Regions from separate parts of the Bordetella sp. FB-8 genome, predicted to be linked through region 1. Evidence: predicted binding sites of a transcription regulator. Region 1 holds the regulator's gene; the other holds the start of a gene.
What was found. The regulator sigma-54, encoded in region 1, starts transcription at its own class of promoters, with help from an activator protein. The targets are predictions, from matches to a motif close to TGGCANGNAANCTGCTTT.
Positions count from the first base shown of each region.

Region 2: adh (aldehyde dehydrogenase) is a predicted target of sigma-54. The motif match lies at 5,456-5,473, and genes of this name have one in related genera.

Region 1 is NZ_KB907784.1:1,473,228-1,480,384, reverse strand. Features, by position in the region: gene H143_RS0107070 (citryl-CoA lyase) at 1-610, shown strand, start outside; gene H143_RS0107065 (bacterioferritin-associated ferredoxin) at 703-978, opposite strand; gene H143_RS0107060 (zinc-binding dehydrogenase) at 1,160-2,308, opposite strand; gene H143_RS0107050 (helix-turn-helix domain-containing protein) at 2,474-3,034, shown strand; gene H143_RS0107045 (GNAT family N-acetyltransferase) at 3,048-3,572, shown strand; gene rpoN (RNA polymerase factor sigma-54) at 3,660-5,096, opposite strand; gene H143_RS21360 (hypothetical protein) at 5,160-5,789, shown strand; gene leuA (2-isopropylmalate synthase) at 6,218-7,157, shown strand, end outside.
Region 2 is NZ_KB907784.1:1,617,110-1,624,266, reverse strand. Features, by position in the region: gene H143_RS0107760 (TRAP transporter large permease subunit) at 1-1,225, opposite strand, end outside; gene H143_RS0107755 (TRAP transporter substrate-binding protein) at 1,230-2,243, opposite strand; gene H143_RS0107750 (LysR family transcriptional regulator) at 2,359-3,285, shown strand; gene H143_RS0107745 (sigma-54-dependent Fis family transcriptional regulator) at 3,359-5,287, opposite strand; gene adh (aldehyde dehydrogenase) at 5,524-7,053, shown strand; gene H143_RS0107735 (DUF779 domain-containing protein) at 7,053-7,157, shown strand, end outside.

The DNA.
Region 1 (7,157 bases):
GCTCATCACCTTGATGGAGCACGGCCTGACACCAAGCGCCATAGCCACTCGCGTTACCTACATGAGCGCGCGGGAAAACCTGCAAGGCGCGGTCGCGGCCGGCCTGATGTCCGTGGGCAGCCGCTTTGTCGGCACCATGGAAAACTGCTCGCGCCTGCTGGACCGCATTCGCCGCGCCGGCGATCCGCAGGCCCAGGCCCAGGCCATCGCCGCCGAGCATCGCAGCAGCCGGGAGGCCTTGCCCGGCTTTGGCCACCACCTGCATAAGCCCGATGATCCAAGGGCTGTGAAATTGCTGGCGCTGGCCGAAGCCGAACCGGAACTGGACCAGAGCGCGGTGTGCGCCCTGCGCCTGCTGGCCCAGGCCGTGGATCAGGCCTATGGCAAGCACATCACCATCAACGCCACCGGCGCCGTCGCCGCCCTGCTGGGGGGCATGGGCGTGCCCACCGATCTCATGCGGGGCTTCGCCGTCATTTCGCGCGCGGCCGGCCTGGTTTCCCACGTCGCCGAAGAACAGCAAAGCCCCTCGGGTCGCTTCATCTGGGAAACCATAGACCATGCCATTCCGTATGTGGGCAAGGGCAAGTCTCATCAACTGGGGCAATGACCGGGCGCTCGGTGCCTGCACGACCGGCCGCGGCCAGGCAGGGCCCGGGCCTCCCGCAGAAAAGGGGCGACTGCAGAATATGGCCGCCGGCCTCAGGCTGCGGCGACGACAGGAATGGGCGAGCTGTTGGCGGCCTGGCCCTGTTCGACCAGGACCTCGGCCGGTTTCACCGGCCGTGTGACATCGCGCACCTCGCAGACACTGGAGGCGCGTCCGCCGGGCAGGTATTCGCAGGCCGTGCTGGCGCAACGGCCGCAGCACGAGGCGACGCCCAATTCGAACTGCAGGTCATCCAGCGATACGGCGCCCGCGTCGACGCAGGCGCGGACCTGACGCTCGGTGATGGCATTGCAGATGCAAATATACATGCGAATTATTATCGTCTTTGTATACTGCACGGACAAGGGGCAGGCGGCCAAAATATGTAATGCAACGTGACAAGGAGGCATGGCCGGGCTCGGACGCAATGCCGGATCCGGCATGCCGCTTTCCATGCCGCGCCACAAAGCCTCTCCTTGGAGACAGGAGACCGCTGGCGGCAGCGGCACATCAGCCCTGCCGTGGATCGATCAGGAATTTCTCGCCGGTCGCCTTGCGCTCGACGGCGCGCAGCACCTCGGGCCGCAGCACTTCGGCCAGGCCGATGGTGCGCGTGTAGTGGCTGGCGAAGGTCGTGGTCAGCTCGTCGGCCACGCGCTGGCGAAGGCGCTGCGCGGCATCGGGGCCTATCTTGGACAGGTAGTGAAAGAGCAGCCACGCCGACACGCTCCACGCATAGCCCAGCGGGGCGCGATCCAGCAAGATCGGCGCGGGGTCGAGGCTGCCGTAAATGTAGAGCTGCTTGAAAACGGCGGTGCCATATCGACTGTAGGCGCCCGGCCGCCGGGCGGCGGCGCGTTCCATGGCCAGCAGGATGTCGCTGCCGAGCTTGCCGCCGCCGATCGCGTCGAAAGCGATGGTGGCGCCTGTCTGCGCAACCGCGTCGGTCAGGCGGGCGGCGAAGTCCTCGTCCTTGCTGTTGAGCACGTGAGTCGCACCGATGCCTCGCAGCAAGGCGGCCTGCTCCTCGGAACGCACGATATTGACCAGCGCGATGCCATCGGCCAGGCAGATCCGTTGCAGCATCTGGCCCAGATTGGACGCGGCCGGCGCGTGGACGATGGCCTTGTGGCCTTCCCGGCGGGCGGTGTCGACAAAGCCGAGGGCGGTCAAGGGGTTGATGAACATGGAGGCGCCGTCCGCGGCATTGGCGCCCGGGGGCAGAAGCATCACATCGTGCATGCCGATCCTGCGGTAGTCGGCGTACATGGCGCCGCCGGACATGCCGACGCGCTTGCCTTCGAGAGCGGCCGCATTCCTTCCCGCCGCCACGACCAGGCCCGCGCCCTCGTTGCCGACGGGCAGCGACACGCCCAGCCGGCCGGCGACCGCCGCCAGGCGCGTCGGTGGCACGGCAAACGCGATGCGTGCGCCGGGAGCATCGGACACGATGCGGGACAGGTCCGCCGGACCCAGCAGCAGACCGATATCGCTGGGATTGAGCGGCGTCGCCTCGATGCGGACAATGACCTCGTCGTCGCCGGGTTCTGTCAATTCGACTTGTTCCAGCGACAGGACGAGCGTGCCGTCCTCGTTGATCGTGGATCGCAATTCGCGTCCGGTCCAGGCCATATTCCCACCTCCGATGCAGGTATCCATGCGTTCATCTGCCAGACGATAATTCGGTTTGAACGGGAATGATCGAAAACGTGCAATGCAATGCGGGCAAAAGCCGGCCCGGGCGCAGCGCACGCCTCGAAGGGCAGACGGTCCGGGGCCAATAACCGCCCCAAATTTTCCCATATACGGGATATATTCCCATATATGAATGAACCCAAGATCAATCAGAACCGTTCCCTCGCCGAGCATCTACGCACCTTACGCACGGATCGCGGGCTTACGCTGCAGGATCTGGCCGCCCGCAGCGGCGTCAGCCGGGCCACCCTGTCGCGGATCGAAAACGGCGAGGTAAGCCCCACGGCGGAAACGCTGGGCCGCCTGGCATCGGCCTTCGTCCTGCCTCTCTCGCAACTGCTGGCTCCGCTGGAGGCGGACTTTCCGCCGCTGGTGCGCCATGCCGAACAGAGTGTCTGGCAGGACCTCGAACATGGCTACTCGAGGCGCTCGCTCTCGCCCCCCAACCGCCAGCTGCAGCTCGAAATGATCGAGTGCGCGATCGAACCCCGCCAGCGCATTGCCTACGAGCGCCCGGCCTTCGCGGGCCATGAACACCATCTCGTGCTGTTGTCCGGCGCGCTCGTGCTCACTGTCGACGGAGTCCGGCACGAGCTGGCCCCGGGCGACTGCCTGCGGTACCGGCTGCGCGGCGCATCGTGCTTCGAGACTGGCCACCAGCCCGCCCGATACATCATTGCCATGGCATAAGGAACGGCCCCGCATGACACCGCACATCATCGAAATCGACGGTCCCGCGCTCGAACAAAGCGTGCAAGCGTTTTCCCGCATCCTTGCCGACAGCGTCGCCCTGGGCGCGGCCATAGGCTTCATGACACCGCTCTCTCTCGACGACGCGGCCCGCTTCTGGCTGGAAGGCGTCCGCCCCGAGGTCGTTGCCGGAAGAAGAATCCTCTTGGGCGCGCAGCACGATGGCGACATTGTCGGCACGGTGCAGTTGCTTACGTGTATGCCGGCCAATCAGCCTCATCGCTGCGAGATCGCGAAGATGATTGTCCATCCGCGCGCGCGCAGGCTCGGCATCGGCCGGGCGCTCATGAATCACGCCATCAATCGCGCGCGCGAACTCGGCAAGACGCTCATCACCCTGGATACGCGAACCGGCGACGCCGCGCAGCCGCTGTATGCGAGCGTCGGCTTCGAGGTCGCGGGCGTGATACCCGATTACGCATGGAACCCGGACGGCGAGGCCAGACACGCGACCACCTATATGTATCGCAGGATCTAGAGCGGATCATCCGGTACCGCAGCCACTACGCCGTTACGGATATCACCAAGACAACCCAGAGTAGGGAACCGGCTGGGCGCCCGGCCTCTAACGCATCACCTGCGCCTGCGCCTTGCGCAACGCCGCCGGCGCGATGCGCAGCGCCTCGCGGTACTTGGCCACCGTGCGGCGGGCGATCACGATGCCGCGCTCGGACAGACACTGCATGATCTGGTTGTCGGACAGGGGTTTGCCGCGGTTTTCCTCGGCCACCATCTTGCGGATGTGCTCCTGCACCGCCGTGGCCGAAGCGGCATCGCCGGTGTCGGTCGCTACTCCCGTGCCAAAGAAGCGCTTGAGTTCCATGGTGCCGAACGGCGTGAGCATGTACTTCTGCACTGTGGCGCGTGAAATCGTGGACTCATGCAAACCAAGCTCGCTGGCGATGTCCTTGAGTATTAAAGGACGCATGGCCGCGGCGCCGTGGGTAAGGAAGTCCGACTGGTGCGCCACGATGGCCTGGGACACCCGCAGGATGGTGTCAAAGCGCTGCTCGACATTGCGTATCATCCAGCGCGCCTGCTGCAGCTGGGCCTGCAAAGCGGCATGGCCGCCTTCGCGCCGATTGCCCAGCATCTGGGCATAGACTCCATTGACGTGCAGGCGCGGCACCACGGCGCTGTTGAGTACGGCCCGCCAGCCCTGGCCGGTCTTGCGCACCAGCACGTCGGGCACGGCGTAGTCGGCCGCCGGCACGGTCCAGGCGCGGCCGGGGCGCGGGTCCAGCCGCACGATCAGCGCATAGGCCGAACGCAAGGTGTCGGCATCGCACTGCAGGACTTCGCGCAGCCGTGCCGGGTTGCCCGCCGCCAGCAGCGGCAGGTGCTGGGCGCATAGCTGCCGCGCGCAGGACAGCACCCGGGCATCGGCTGCCTCCGGCAGGCGCGAAACATCGGGGTCGCGCAGTTGCAACCGCAGGCAATCGGGCATGTCGCGCGCACCGATGCCAGGCGGATCGAAGGATTGCAGCAGCATCAGCGCGGCGCGCAATTCGTCGGCATCGACATCGAGCTCGGGCGGCAACCAAGACAGTATCTCTTCCAGCGGTGATCCCAGGTAGCCGTTGTCGTCGAGTTCGTCGATCAGTATGCCCACCAGGGTCTGGTCGCGCGCCAGGGCGCGCGTCAACGCAAGCTGGCCCAGCAGATGTTCGCGCAGCGTATCGGTGTGCGCGGCCTGCGGCATGCCGTCGTCGTCATCGGAATACACTCCGCCCGAGCCGGGCATCTCATCGGAGCGCGATTCGGCCGATTCGCCCGGGGCGTCGGCCTGCTCCATCGAATCTTCGCGCTGCGGATCGGCCGCTTCGGCTGCCGGGGTCGGATCGTCGTCGCGTTCGAGCAGCGGGTTTTCGATCAGCGCCTGGGAAATCTCCATTTCAAGTTCGACGGACGACAGCTGCAACAGCCGAATGGACTGTTGCAGTTGCGGCGTCAAAGCCAAATGCTGGCCTTGACGAATTTCCAGGGCGGGACGATTGCTCATAGGTACAATCATATAGGTCAATCGGGCGCAGCCGCCCGGATGCCCAACCTTCTCACGCCAGACATGCCAGCCACTCCCGACCGTATACGCCAGGACCGCCGCCTCATCGGCCAGACCCTTTTCAAGCTGTCGTTGACGCGCCTGGCCATCCTGGCCGTGGGCATCGTCATCGCCGCGGGCATCTGGATCTATGTCGCATCGTGGATATTGAACGACGCCTCGCCCTGGATCCAAAGCTTGGATCAGGGAGTCGGACTGAGCTGGCAGCACATCCTGGGACCGTCGGCCGTCAGCCTGCTCTACGGATTCATCAACCCCTGGCTGTGGCGCATCCTTGCGCTCATCTGGACGCTCATCGTTCTTTATTCGCTCAAGACCTGGATACTCTCCAGCCTGGCCTCCGGCCGACTCTACACGGTCAACAGCCGCGTACTAGCCGAGCTGCGCCCCAATTTGTGCGAGGAGGTGGCCGATGTGCTGCGCTGGGTCTGGCAAGACCGCAGCGAACCCTTCACCGTCGGCGACCTGCAGCGCGCGCACCGCGAGCTGCGCAGCAACCGCATCGGCAAGATCGCCCTGACTCGGGCGCAGAGCGCCATCCTCGACCAGGGCGCCGTCGGCGATGCCGGACTCGAGGAGCCGCCGCGCGCGGCGCGGCGCCAGGCCGAGCCCACACTGAGCCGAACGCGCTGATCCGCCGGCTCCGGGGCGGCCGGGCCGCCCCAGGCAAAAATTTGCGTTGCCGCGAAAAATATGAAAGACTAGAAAGATGAATGCGCAACGCACCTTTTTTGCACACACCACGGCTTGGGGCAACGCCCGCGCCGGGTCTGTCGCAGCGCGTTCTTTCCTCCTGGCTGTCCCAGCCGCTCTAGCGCTATCCCTACACCTAGCGATCGGTTGCCGAGCCTAGTGTTCGTGGTGTTCGGCAGCCCCCGGGCCGCGCTCATCCCTGCCGCGGCGCAGCTTGCCACAAGCCTGCCCCTACTTGTAAAAAATCAGAATCCAGCCCGCACCATCGTGCGCACTGATGCCGGCACCGCCGCCTAGCGGACGTTGCCCTGGCCGCCACCCTGGCCAGCAGCCGGTACAACGGATTCACAAGACCCGAGGACCCCGACATGATGCTTGCCAACCCTGCCACCAAATACATCCCGTTTCGCCCCTTCGCGGACGACTACGCCCAGCGCACCTGGCCCAGCCAACGCATCACGCACCCGCCCATCTGGATGAGCACCGATCTGCGCGACGGCAACCAGGCCCTGATCGAGCCCATGACCGTCGAGCGCAAGCTGCGCTTTTTCGACCAACTGGTCAAGATCGGATTCAAGGAGATCGAGGTGGGCTTTCCCTCGGCCTCGCAGACCGACTTCGACTTCGTGCGCAAGCTCATCGACGATAAGCGCATTCCCGACGACGTCACCATCATCGTGCTCACGCAAGCGCGTGAAGAACTGATCAGCCGCACGGTGGAAGCGGCCGCCGGCGCCAAGCGCGCCATGATCCACCTCTACAACGCCTGCGCCCCTGCCTTCCGAAAGATCGTCTTCAACATGAACAAAGACGAAGTGAGGAACGTGGCGGTCACCGGCACCAAGCTGATCATGAAGTACATGGCCCAGCATCCGGGTACCGACTGGCGCTATGAATACTCCCCCGAAGTCTTCTCCACCACCGAACCCGAGTTCGCGCTGGAAGTGGCCAATGCCGTGGCCGAGACCTGGGGTGCCACGCCCGAGCGCAAGCTGGTGCTCAACCTGCCGGCCACCATCGAAGCCACGCAACCCAATCTGTACGCCGACCAGATCGAATGGATGTGCAAGAACCTGGCGCGCCGCGACAGCATCATCGTCAGCCTGCACCCGCACAATGACCGCGGCACCGCCGTGGCGGCCGCCGAGTTCGGCGTGATGGCCGGCGCCGACCGCATCGAGGGGTGTTTGTTCGGCAGCGGCGAGCGTACCGGCAACGTCGACCTGGTGACGCTGGCGCTCAACCTCTACACCCAGGGCATCCACCCCGGCCTGGATTTCTCCGACATCGACGAAGTGCGCCGCACCG
Region 2 (7,157 bases), 140 kb from region 1:
TCTGGGCCGTGGATGCGCGGCGCGCCTGGCTCGGGGTCTGGCTGCGGCTGCGCACCCACACGATCAGTCCCAGCGTCAATCCCAGCGCGGCGCCCGGCAACATGCCGCCGGTAAACAGGGCAGCGATCGACACGCCGGTCACCGACCCGATGGTAATGAGCACGATACTGGGCGGGATGGTCTCGGTCTGTGCGCCCGTGCAGGACAACAGGGCCGCCAGATCGCCCGGCGCCGCGCCGCGCTGCTTCATCTCGGGAAACAGCGCCGGGGCCACCGCGGCCATGTCGGCCACCTTGGAGCCCGAAATGCCCGAGACCAGATACATGGACCCAATCAGCACATAGGACAATCCGCCGCGCACATGGCCCAGCAGGCTGGCCAGGAACCCGACCATGGCGCGCGCCATGCCCGTCATCTCCATGAGCTGGCCCAACAGGACGAACATGGGTACGGCCAGCAGGATCAGACTCGACATGCCTTCGTCGATCCGGCCCACCATCACCAAGAGCGGTGTGTGCGTAGCCAGCGCCAGGTAGCCAAAGGTAGCCAGCGCAAATGAGAATGCGATCGGCACGCCGAGAAAGACGTTTACCGATACGACACCGACGAAAAAGACCAGCAGGTTCAACTTGCCCAACGGCAGCAACAAGGGCCGGACGAACCAGAACAGCAGCACCGCCGCAACCACCGCCGCCAGGGCCACGGCGATATCGCGCGGCCTTGCGGCATCGGCCAGGCGCAACAATCCGAACAGCAGCATCAGGCCGAAACCGGCCGGCAGCGCGCAGGAACCCCAGGCACTGGAAATACCGAGCGCCGGCGTCGACACCAGGGCATCTTCGGCGGCGAACTCAAACGCATGCGGCAGGATCAGCGTCAGAAAGGCGATCGACGCCCCGATGGCCATCACGTCAAGCAGCGCGCGCACGCCGGGAGAAACACGCGCGACCACCACGGTCATGCGCATGTGCTCACCGCGGCGCAAGGCCACCGCCGAACCCAGCATGGACAGCCAGAGAAATAACAGGCCGGCCAGTTCGTCGGACCACACCAATGGATTGTGAAACACATACCGCGCCAGGACACCTGAAAACAGCACGACGATCTCGGCCAATACCAGCACGGCGGCGACGAGCTCGACCATCCGGCCGAGCACGCGGCTGCAACCGGCTGCCAGGCCTGACTTGCCGGCGCCGCTGCTCTGGCAGGTTGAAGCCGCGCACATCGCTTCAGGCCAGCTTTCCGACGGCGCCTTCCAGCTGGCTCCAGGCCTGTTCGCCGAACTTGCCGCGCCACTCCTTGTAGAACCCGGCATTGCGCAGCGCAGCCTGGAAACTGTCGGATTGGGTCGTGTTGAACACCATGCCCTTGTTCTGCAGATCGGACTGGATCGACTCGTTCATCTTGCGCAAGTCTTCGCGCTGCTTCATGCCTGCGTCGTTGAACGCGGTTTCCCACAGCGTCCGCAGATTGGCAGGCAGCTTGTCGAAGGCGCGCTGATTGGCGACGAACCAATAGCCGTCCCAGATATGGTTGGTCAGGGAACAGTACTTCTGCACCTCGTACAGCTTGGCCGACTGGATGATGGCCAGCGGATTCTCCTGCGCATCGACAATGTGGGTCTGCAGCGACGTGTACAGCTCGCTAAATTGCAGGCTGGTCGGCGACGAGGACAGCGCCTTAAACATGGAGATGCTCAAGGGACTGACCGGCACCCGGATCTTGACGCCGTGCAGATCGGCCGCGGTCTTTACGGGCTTGGAACTGGTCGTGACCTGGCGAAAGCCGTTGTCCCACATTTTCTCGAAGGTGTGCAGATGGGACTTGCCGATCTGCTGGCGTACGAAGGTGCCCAGCTTGCCGTCCATGGCTGCCCACACCTGGTCGTAGTTGGAAAACGCGAACCCCACGGCACTGATGGCCGCCTCGGGCACGACCGTGGCGATGACCAGCGCCGACGGCGTGTACAGCTCCACGGCGCCGGCCCGTACCTGGGTCAGCATGTCGGTGTCGCCGCCCAACTGGTTGTTGGGGAAGATATTGATCTGCAGCCGGCCGTTGGACTCCTTCTTGATGCGGTCGGCCGCCTGCTGCGCACGCACGTTCAGCGGATGCGACATCGGCAGGTTGTTGGCGTACTTGTAGACAAACTCGGGCGCGGCGCGGGCGAACCGCGGCACGCCCAGGTACAAGGCAGGCGACGCGGCGAGCGTCTTCAGAAATGTGCGACGTTTGGCGAACACGGGTGTCTCCTTGAAAACGGGCGATGTGCCGCCTACCGGCCGTCGCCTCTTCAGTTCGCACAATTTACCGTCAGGACTAAAATTGGAAAAACAGAAAATTCAAATCGATTAAGCGATGAAAGAGATAAATCTGTCTAGCCGCGATCTACGCGCCTTCCTTGCGCTGGCCGACCAGCACAGTTTCACGCGCGCCGCGCAAGTCTGTCATTTGTCGCAATCGGCGTTCAGTTCGCTGATCCGCGCCATCGAAGACACGCTGGGTGCGCGGCTGTTCGACCGCGACACCCGCAACGTCGAGTTGACCCCGCAAGGGCGCATGCTGGAGGAATCGGCACGCCGCATGGTGGGGCAGTTCGACGCGATGATCGACGAATTCCGCGGCTATGCCACCTTGCGCAAGGGCCGCGTCTCGATCGCCGCTCTGCCTTCGATCGCCGCCGGCTGGCTGCCTGGAGTATTTGCCGAATTTCGCCAGCGCCATCCCGGCATCGACCTGGGACTGGCGGATACACTCTCTGCGCCCAGCCTGGAGCTGGTGCGCACCAACAGCGTGGACTTCGCCCTGGCCTCGTCGGACACGCCAGCTCAGGACTTGGAATCCAAACTGCTGTGCAACGACCATTTCCACCTCGTATGCCGGCAGGATCATCCGCTGGCAAGCCGGCCCCGCATCAGCGCGCGCGACCTCGCCGCCGCCCCCTTCATTCATCTGGCCCGTTCGCACAGCGTGCGAATGCAGCTCGAGCGCGCCTTCCATCCCATGCCTATGAATATCGTTCTGGAAGTCGAACAGTTGGCCACGCTGACCGGCATGATTGCCGCGGGGCTGGGCATAACTGTCGTACCCGCCCTGACCTTGTACGAACTGGACCGCCCGGGATTGGTGAGCCGGCCGCTCAGCATGCCGGGGCTGGTACGCAAGATCTGTCTGATCCGGCGCCGCGGGGCCAGCCTCTCGCCAGCCGCGCAACAGCTGTACGACCTGATGCTGCAGATGCGGCCGACGACCGGCCCTGCCATGCGCGTGGCGCGCCGGGCGTGATCGGCTGGCGCGTCAGTCCACCGTGCGCGGCGCGCGGCTGCTACGCGGCCGCCCTACGCAGCTTCAGACAGCATCATTTTGCGCGCGCCGGCTTGGCCCAACGATACAGCGTGCTGCGATGCACGCCCAGGCGCCGCGCCGCGCCGCTCATGCTGCCGCCGCACGCAGCCAGCGCTTCCCGCACCGCGGCATCGGTCAGAACCTTGAGATCGGCGGGCGCGCGCGCCTGCGCCGCCATGTCCGCTGGCAGCATGTCCAGCCGCGTCTGGCCTTCGGTTTCGGCCAGGACCCGCAAGGTGCGCAGCGTGGCGACCAACTGCCGGAAGTTGCCCGGCCAATCGTAGGCAGTCAGTGCCTGCAGGACTTCCTGCGGCAGGTCCGGCCCGTCGTGCGCCGGCAAGGCGCCCGACGACCACAAGGCCTGCACAATGCGGGCACGGTCGGCGCGATCGCGCAAGGCGGGCAGACACATCGTGTACTCGGCGATGCGAAAGTACAGATCGGCGCGCAAGACATTCTGCTCGGCCGGCCCCAGGGGTCGGTGCGTGGCGCAGATCAGCAGGAAATCCACCGGCACGCAACGCGCGCCGCCCAGCGGCGTCACTTCCCGGTTCTGCAACACGCGCAGCAAGCGGGCCTGCGCAGGCAGGGGCATGTCGCCGATCTCGTCCAGGAAAAGCACGCCGCCTTGCGCCTGGCGCAGCAATCCTTTGCTGCCCTGTCTGCGCGCACCGGTGAAGGCGCCCTCCTCGTAGCCGAACAACTCGGATTCGATCAGGCTCTCGGGCAGCGCGGCGCAATTGATGGCCACGAAGGGACCATCGGCGCGCGCGCTGCGGGCATGCATCTGCCGCGCAAAGACTTCCTTGCCCGTTCCGGTCTCGCCCTGCAGCAGTATTGCAACGCCCGCATCGAGCAGGCGAACGGCGCGGGCCAGGTCGGCCAGCGCCCCCGCATCGAACCAGGGTGCGGGTTCACCGGGCCGGGACAGGCGCGCCGACGTGGATGGTCTTGCCTCCCGACGCGGAACAGGCAGCGACTCGCGCGCAAGATCGAGGACCGCGGCCCGCTCGGCTTCGCCCGGAACGGACACAGGGCTTGGCGCGGCGGCGGACGCGGACTGCACCAGGCGGACATGCAATAGCGCACCGTGCAGCCGGCGTAAAGTTCCGCGCGCGGCCGCCTGGGCCGGAGCCTGGACGAACAGATCTTCATAGCACAACACGCCCAGCGCGCTCGCGTCCAAGGCCAGCAGGCGCAGAGCATGCCGGTTGGCCGCGACCAGCCTGCCGCCGTCGAAGGCCAACAAGCCCTCGTGCGCGCTGCCGAGCAGGCCCGGCTCATCGTGCACGGCCAACCGCAGGCAATGCGCATAGTCCTGGTCGAACAGGCGCCGCTCGATCTGGTCCACCGCCCAGGTCACCAGGGCAAGCGCATGGCCGCTGCCTTGCGCGGCCGGGCCGGACAAGTCCAGCAATCCCAGCGTGCGGCCGCGAGGGTCGGAAATCGGCACCGCGGCACAAGTCAGGATGCGGTTGGATTCGAAATAGTGTTCATGCCCGCGCACTTCGATGGGCCGATGTTCGACCAGCGCCGTTCCGATGGCGTTGGTGCCGGCGGCCGACTCGCTCCAAAGCGCGCCGGGCATGAGCGATACCTTGGCGGCACAATCGGCGAACGCGTCGTTGCCGGCGGCATCCAGCACGCTGCCGGCGGCATCGGTAAGCAGGACCAGTCCACTGGACTGGCGCACCTCTTGCGCCAGCAGCGCCATGATGGGCCGGCCGAACCTGCGCAGGTCTTCGTTGCGCTGGCGCAGTTCACGCAACTCGCCCTGGGTGGGCAGCTGCATGCGGCTGGAGCCAGACATGTCGTGTCCGATGTCGGCGCAACGGCGCCAGGATCGAAGAATCGGTTCGGCGAGAACGCTGGCGGGCACAACGCCCTGTTCGAGAAACTGGCGGCGCGCGCTTTCCAGCCGCGGGATTCGGGGGTTAGCCATGACTGTCTCCGATCGGTGTGCTGCGACACCTGTTTCGGCCCGTTGTCGCATTTTGCGACGCTGTCTGGCGCATCCGCCGTTCAGGCGGACCGCTCTTGGAGCCGAGGTCTTTACTTTCGCATGGCGGCATATGGGCTGTCCATCACTGCCGCGACGCGGCACAAGCTCTGGCACGCTTATTGCATGGAATGAAGCGGGGCTTTCATTCCCTACATTCAAACAAACAGGAGACACGCATGGATACCGCAACCCGCATCGCTCCGGGCGTCTATGGCTCGCCCATCGACATCAAGAAACAGTACGAGAACTTCATCGGCGGCCGCTGGCGCGCGCCGGCCGACGGCCAGTACTTCGACAATGTCACGCCGGTGACCGGCAAAGTCCTATCGCGCCACGCGCGCTCCTGCGCGGCCGACATCGACGCGGCGCTGGACGCGGCGCACAAGGCCGCCCCGGCCTGGGGTTCGAGCTCCGTGACGGAACGCTCGCGCCTGCTCAACCGCATCGCCGACGTCATCGAAACCAATCTCGAACTGCTGGCAACCTCCGAGACCTGGGACAACGGCAAGCCCATCCGCGAATCGCGCGCCGCCGACCTGCCCCTGGCGGCGGATCACTTTCGCTACTTCGCCTCGGTGATCCGCTCGCAGGAAGGCGGGCTGTCGGAGATCGACAACGACACCGTGGCTTATCACTTCAAGGAGCCGCTGGGCGTGGTCGGCCAGATCATTCCGTGGAATTTCCCCCTGCTCATGGCCGCCTGGAAGCTGGCGCCCGCGCTGGCAGCCGGCAACTGCGTGGTGATCAAGCCGGCCGAGCAGACGCCGCTCACGCTCATGATCTTCGCCGAGCTGATCGCCGACGTGCTGCCCCCGGGCGTGCTGAACATCGTCACCGGTTTCGGCCTGGAAGCGGGCAAGCCCCTGGCATCGAGTTCGCGCATCGCCAAGATCGCCTTTACCGGCGAAACCACCACCGGCCGTCTCATCATGCAGTACGCGTCGCAGAACCTGATACCGGTCACGCTGGAGCTGGGGGGCAAGTCGCCCAACATTTTCTTTGCCGACGTGGCGGCGCAAGACGACGATTTCCTGGACAAGGCCATCGAAGGCTTCGTGATGTTCGCGCTCAACCAAGGCGAGGTCTGCACCTGCCCCAGCCGTGCCTTGATCCAGGCCTCGATCTACGATCGCTTCATGGAACGCGCCGTGGCGCGCGTCAAAGCCATCAAGCAGGGCAACCCGCTCGATGCCGACACCATGATCGGCGCCCAGGCCTCCAGCGAGCAATTGGAGAAAATCCTCTCCTATCTCGATATCGGCAAGCAGGAAGGCGCCAAGGTGCTGACGGGCGGTGCGCGCGCCGATCTGGACGGCGACCTCAAGGGCGGCTATTACGTCCAGCCCACGGTGTTCCAGGGAACGAACAAGATGCGCATCTTCCAGGAGGAGATCTTCGGCCCCGTGGTGTCGGTCACGACCTTCAAAGACACTGAAGAAGCGCTGTCCATCGCCAACGACACGCTGTACGGTCTGGGCGCCGGGGTCTGGTCGCGCGACGCGAACACCTGCTATCGCATGGGCCGCGCCATCAAGGCCGGACGTGTCTGGACCAATTGCTATCACGCCTATCCCGCGCATGCGGCCTTCGGCGGCTACAAGCAATCGGGCATCGGCCGCGAAAACCATCAGATGATGCTCAATCACTACCAGCAGACCAAGAATCTGCTGGTGAGCTATAGCCCGAAGAAACTCGGATTCTTCTGATGAGCACCGTCGCCGCGACACCGGCCGCGCTCGCGCTGATCGCGGAACTGACGGCGCAGTACGGCCCGATCATGTTCCATCAATCGGGCGGCTGCTGCGACGGC